Regions from separate parts of the Chryseobacterium sp. SNU WT5 genome, predicted to be linked through region 2. Evidence: riboswitches for the same ligand, from Rfam matches in the RefSeq annotation. Region 2 holds a riboswitch; the other holds the start of a gene.
What was found. A riboswitch is a leader RNA that binds a small molecule or an ion and turns the genes downstream of it on or off. The one in region 2 is predicted to bind cobalamin.
Positions count from the first base shown of each region.

Region 1: another riboswitch for cobalamin. It lies ahead of FNJ88_RS03335 (TonB-dependent receptor plug domain-containing protein); the one in region 2 lies ahead of FNJ88_RS00450 (acyl-CoA thioesterase).

Region 1 is NZ_CP041687.1:717,517-720,727, forward strand. Features, by position in the region: gene ppk1 (polyphosphate kinase 1) at 1-1,604, shown strand, start outside; cobalamin riboswitch at 1,618-1,790, shown strand; gene FNJ88_RS03335 (TonB-dependent receptor plug domain-containing protein) at 1,820-3,211, shown strand, end outside.
Region 2 is NZ_CP041687.1:96,220-99,430, reverse strand. Features, by position in the region: gene FNJ88_RS00460 (FtsK/SpoIIIE family DNA translocase) at 1-310, opposite strand, end outside; gene FNJ88_RS00455 (hypothetical protein) at 558-803, shown strand; gene FNJ88_RS00450 (acyl-CoA thioesterase) at 844-1,254, opposite strand; cobalamin riboswitch at 1,341-1,460, opposite strand; gene FNJ88_RS00445 (hypothetical protein) at 1,559-1,852, shown strand; gene FNJ88_RS00440 (urocanate hydratase) at 2,032-3,211, shown strand, end outside.

The DNA.
Region 1 (3,211 bases), 620 kb from region 2:
TTTACTTAGGTGTTGCGATGAGAAAAAAGGAACTTCAGTATGAAAGTAAATTTGCGATCATTGAAATTCCGTCACGCCTTGTTGGGAGATTCGTTCTGCTGCCTTCCGAAAAAAATGAAAAAAATGTGATGTTATTGGAAGATGTCATTATTTACAATTTACCCCATATATTTTCTTACTTCGGGTATGAAGAATTTGAAGCTCATTGTTTTAAAGTAACGAAAGATGCTGAGTTTGACTTAGATAACGATATCAAAACTACACTCGCACAAAAGATTGAGAAAGGAGTGAAATCCCGACGAAAAGGAAAACCAACGCGTTTTGTTTTTGATAAAGAAATGGATAAAGCTTTACTGGAGTTTTTAATTCGGAAATTACATTTAACTAAAAAAGACAGCATCATTCCAGGAAGTAAAATTCATAATTTTCGGCATTTCATGGAGTTCCCAGACGTTTTTGAAGCCTACGAAAAACCGAAAGAACGAACTTCATTCGATCATCCTGATTTTTTTGGATCAAGAGTAACGGACGTCATTCAAAATAAAGACATTCTGTTAACCTTCCCTTATCATAATTACACGCCAGTTATCGATTTACTACGCGAATCCGCGATGGATCCAGACGTGAAATCAATACAGATTACTGCGTATCGTTTGGCAAGCAATTCTAAAATTATAAATGCACTTATTAATGCAGTTAGAAATGGCAAAGAAGTAACGGTAATGCTTGAACTCCGAGCGAGATTTGATGAGGAAAATAATTTGAAATGGAAAGAAATACTGGAACAGGAAGGAGTAAAAGTACTCGTCGGAATTCCCAATAAAAAGGTTCATGCAAAACTTTGTGTGATTAAAAAGCGCTCGCAGAATAAAACCTTACAATATGGATTTGTTAGTACTGGGAACTTTAATGAAAAGACAGCAAAAATTTATGGAGATCATTTATTAATGACTTCAGACCGGGGCATTATGGCGGACATAAATAAGGTTTTTAATGTTCTACGGAAACCTAAACAGGATATCATGCCACAACTGAAATCTTGTAAGAAGCTGGTGCTTTGCCCCGATCTGATGCGGGAGAAAATTATTGATCATATATCCAAGGAAATCGAAGAAGCAAAAGCAAGTCGAAAAGCACTCATTATCGTAAAAGTGAATTCTCTGAGTGACAGGGCTTTGATTAAAGCCTTGTATGACGCTGCGAAAGCCGGTGTCGTAGTGAAAATGATTGTAAGAGGCATCTATTGTGCAATTAATCAAAAAGATTTTAAACAGAAAATTACCGCCATAAGCATTGTTGATGAGTATTTGGAACACTCAAGAATTATGTATTTTTATAATAAAGGTCATGAAGACGTTTACATTTCTTCTGCTGACTGGATGACGCGGAATTTGGATTACAGAATTGAAGCCGCTGCAAAAATCACTCAGAAAAATCTTAAAAAAGAAATTAAAGATCAACTTGAAATTCAGTTAAATGATAATGTAAAGGCTAGAATATTAGATAAAAGATTAAAAAATGACTACGTAACGGCGGGTAAAGTACCGATTAGATCACAAGTGGAAACCTTTCATTATCTTAAGAATAAAACAATTTCACATTAGGCACTTATAACGCATCGAAATTACTACCTTTGCACTGCTTTTAGAAAAGGGAATTGCGTGTAAATCGCAGACTGTCCCCGCAACTGTAAATCACACCACTAGTGAAGCTGCAATACAACCACTGAGAAATCGGGAAGGTGCAGTTTTGTGAAAGTCAGGAGACCTTACTAAAAGCAATAACTTTAAAAAATGCTTTCGGAGGAAAGGCTTGAATAATGACTAAAACTTACCCTTTTTCGGCGGTTCTATTATTTTGCTTTGTTCTGGGATTCTCTCAGGAAAAAGAAATTGACACCGTATACATCTTCGACAATCAGTTGAAGAATTCTAAGAAATTTCAAAAAATTGAAACTTTAACTGAAAAAGATCTGTTGAGAAATACAACGAATCTATCTGAAGTTTTACGTTTTCAGTCACCTGTTTACATCAAAGAAAATGGTCGCGGAATGGTTTCCTCGCCGTCGTTCCGAGGAACCACTGCGCAACAGACGGCTTTTATCTGGAATGGAATTAACATCAATTCAATATTTTTAGGTCAGGGTGATGTTAACAATCTCAATCTTCTCGGTTACGACCAACTCGAAATAAAATCGGGTGGCGGGAGTGTGATCTATGGAAGTGGTGCCATCGGAGGATCTATTCACCTGAACAACGAACTCAGTTTCAACAAAGGTTTAAAATCGAGTTTATTTGTAGAAGGTGGTTCTTATAATACGTTTAATTCTTTTCTTAAAACTTCGTACAGTAACGATAAATTATCGGTTAAAGTTTCAGGAAATTTTGTGAAAAGTGAGAATAACTACGAAGTTCCGGAATTAAGAAATTATGTTAATTTAAATGGGCAATATGACAACAGAAATTTCAATCTAGGAGCAGCTTATAAAATTAATTCCAAAAATAGATTGTCTTGGCAAACTCAAATATACGATGGTAATCAACACTTTCCAACGTCCGAATTTGGAACCAAAACAAAATATACAAGCAATACCTTTAGGAGCTTAGTTGCTTATGATTTTAATTCTAAAAAAGTAAATAATAGTTTTAAAATTGCCTATTTAAAGGATGAATTTCAATATTTTGATAATATAGAGTTCCCTAAAACCAGTGGAGGTATTTCAGAATCCTATTTTGTTAAAAACGACATCAACTACCTGTTTAATAATAAATTAGCACTAGATGTAATTTTGGATTACCATTTCGATGAAGGCGAAGGGTATAAATCAGGAATTAAAAATGTTACCCGACATGCGAGTTCACTTGCAGGATTATTGAAGTGGAACCCAAAGCCGCAATTTAATTTTGAAGCAGGAATAAAGAAAGACTTTGTTGATGAAATTACAACTCCTGTCCTATTTTCATTTTCTGGAAAAGTAAAAGTAAGCGGTTGGTATTCTTTTGTTTTAAATGCCTCTACCAACTTCAGATATCCCTCATTTAATGATTTATATTGGCAACCCGGAGGAAATTTGGATTTGAAACCCGAAACTTCAAAACAATTAGAGGTAGGAAATAATTTTAAATATAAAAATTTTAAACTGAATATTACTCCCTACTACATACACCTCATCAATATGATACAATGGTTACCAACATCCAGCGGTTATTGG
Region 2 (3,211 bases):
AGATCATTAGACCGCAAACAAAAAACAGAAAAGCAACTAGAAAAGCTGCAATACCAATGCTTTCAAAAATAAAAATATTTCCTAACCAGTCTCCGATTTTACCGAAAATATTCGATGATTTTATCGTTTTGTCCAACATGGTTCCGGCCTGGCTTTGATCTGCTTTCCAATTCATTAAATAGGAAATAAAAGAAAACAGTCCGACAATCGAAATCAAAAGAAATAAAATGCCAAAAAATATACGTGGTTTTGAGAGAGTTTTGTTGTGCTCAGCCGTTTTAGACGGTCTTTTTTTCGTGTCTTTTTCCATAATATCAATGTGGGCAAATTTAATAATAAAAAATAACAAAATTTCTTGATGAGCGGAGTAAATTTTCAAATTATAAGCCTATGTATTCTGTATTTTTTTACAAATCTTTATTTTTTAGCACTTCTATCCAGAAATTCTTTCTACTAAACCGGTTTATTAAAGTAGAGGAAGTTGATGTCAGAATAAACATTTTTTTCGGAACAGTATTTGAGTGATTTTCACTGTAAATCATTAAGAACTTTACATCATGGAAAATTCAAAAAATAAAATAGCACAAGATATCGATAATTCGAAACGTAACATTCCTGTTCAAAAAGAGAAAGATCTTAGTCATGACTCTTCGGAAGAAAGAAAACTAAAAGATATTGTTGATAATAAAAATAGGAAGTATGCTGAAAATGCAGTTCCTCCTGACGCATGGGAAAATCAACAGAAAGCATATAACGAGGCATGGGAAAATAACAAAAACCAAGCACTGGAAGACGACATCTGATTATGAAACCAAAAATCCACTTTATAGTGGATTTTTTCTGTTATTTAATTTCGCTTGCATCTTCTTTTTCAAAGATTTTTATCGGTTTTTTATCATGACCAATTGCTACCAAAGTAAAATCACCTGACACCGCTCTTTCTCTAACTTCGTCGTACATCTGTTCAACATAAACTTCAACGTTTACTTTTAAACTTGAGTTTCCTACATATTTTACGCGACCAATTAATTCTACCAAAGTATCTGCTGGAATAGGTTTCTTGAAATCGATACGGTCACAACTTACCGTCACAAATGATTTTCTTGCAAATCGGGTAGCGGTCATAAAAGCAACTTCATCCATCATTTCCATCACCGTTCCACCAAACATCGTATTATGGTGATTTGTAATATTGGGGAAAACGACTTTAAAAACTCGGGTTTCTGAATTTTGGATTTTTTCTTCGTAGTTCATTGTTATTGAATTAAAACATTAATAATTGAAATGAACAGAAAAGCTGACAGAATTGTCAATTAAATTTTCTGCTTCAAATCGCGAAAGCATTTTTAATTTCAAATCAGGGATCTGACTTTCCGAGAGCGGATTACAGTTGCGCGACAGTTCGTGATTTGCACACGATTCACCTTTAAATTGAAATATCAACCACAAATATAGAATTTTTTCAGTTACTCTAATGCTTGCTATTTTTACAAACGACCAGTTTAAATAAGTTTGGAATCATTTTTGTCACATTAAAATCACACTAAAACTTTATATTATGATACCACAAGATAACACCAGTGAACAAAATGAAAATTTGAAAGAAATGAACTATAGTTCGGATAAAGATATTTTCAATCAAGAAGAACATGTTTCATTGGATGGAAATGGAAATCCAATTTTACATGAAAAGAAAGGTCCAGAAAGATTAGGTGATGATTTGGATGTTCCAGGTTCAAGCGCCGATGATGCAATGGAAGCAATTGGTTCAGAAGACGAAGAAAATAATTTCTACAGTCTCAGTGACAATGAAGATAATCACGAGGAAACCAATGAAGACCTTCTTTCTTAGCACGCTAAACCTTACTTTCTGAGTAAGGTTTCTTTATATTCAATTCTAAATGAGGGGATTTTTTTCCTCTTTTCTTTGCTTTGTATTTTACAATTTGAATATCTTTAAAGTTTCGTAACCGAAAATCTTGTCAAGGTTCTGGATCTTGACAAGGTTAGTTTAAAAACCTAATTATAATCATGACTTTTCAAGAACAGATACAACAAGGAATTCCAAATGAACTTCCTGCAATTAAACCTTACGATCCCCAAATTAATCACGCACCGAAACGGAAAGATATACTCACAGCAGAAGAAAAGAAACTGGCATTAAAGAATGCATTGCGTTATTTTGAGCCCAAATTTCATGCTGAACTTTTACCAGAGTTTAAAGAAGAATTGGAGAAGTATGGACGAATTTATATGTATCGTTTTCGTCCGGATTATGAAATAAAAGCACGTTCCATTAAAGAATATCCAGGAAAATCGGAACAGGCAAAATCGATCATGTTGATGATTCAAAATAATTTGGATTACGCGGTAGCACAACACCCACATGAATTAATTACTTACGGTGGAAATGGAGCGGTTTTTCAAAACTGGGCACAATATCTTTTGACGATGAAATATTTGTCGGAGATGACCGATGACCAAACTTTGACTATGTATTCGGGACATCCGATGGGCTTATTTCCGAGTCATAAAGAAGCGCCAAGAGTTGTTGTAACTAACGGTATGGTGATTCCAAATTATTCAAAACCTGATGATTGGGAAAAACTTAATGCATTGGGTGTTTCACAATATGGACAAATGACGGCTGGTAGCTATATGTATATTGGCCCGCAAGGGATTGTTCATGGAACTACCATTACCGTTTTGAATGCTTTTAGGAAAATTAAAAAAGAACCGAAAGGTGGACTGTTTGTCACTTCAGGTTTAGGTGGAATGTCTGGTGCGCAACCAAAAGCCGGAAATATCGCCGGATGTATTACCGTTTGTGCAGAAGTAAATCCGAAAATTACCAAGATCCGTCACGAGCAAAAATGGATTGATGAAATTCATGAAAATTTAGATGAACTGGTTGAAAGAGTTCGAAAAGCACAGGAAAATAAAGAAACTGTTTCGTTGGCTTATCTCGGAAATGTAGTTGAAGTCTGGGAAAAATTCGACCAAGAAAATTTACACATCGATATTGGGTCTGACCAAACTTCGCTTCATAATCCATGGGCTGGAGGATATTATCCAGTCGGAATTCCTTTTGAAGAAGCCAATAAAATGATGGCTGAAAATCCTGAATTATTTAAAGAGAAAGTTCAGGAAAGTTTAAGAAGACATGCGAAAGCCATAAATAGACATACCGATAAAGGAACTTATTTCTTTG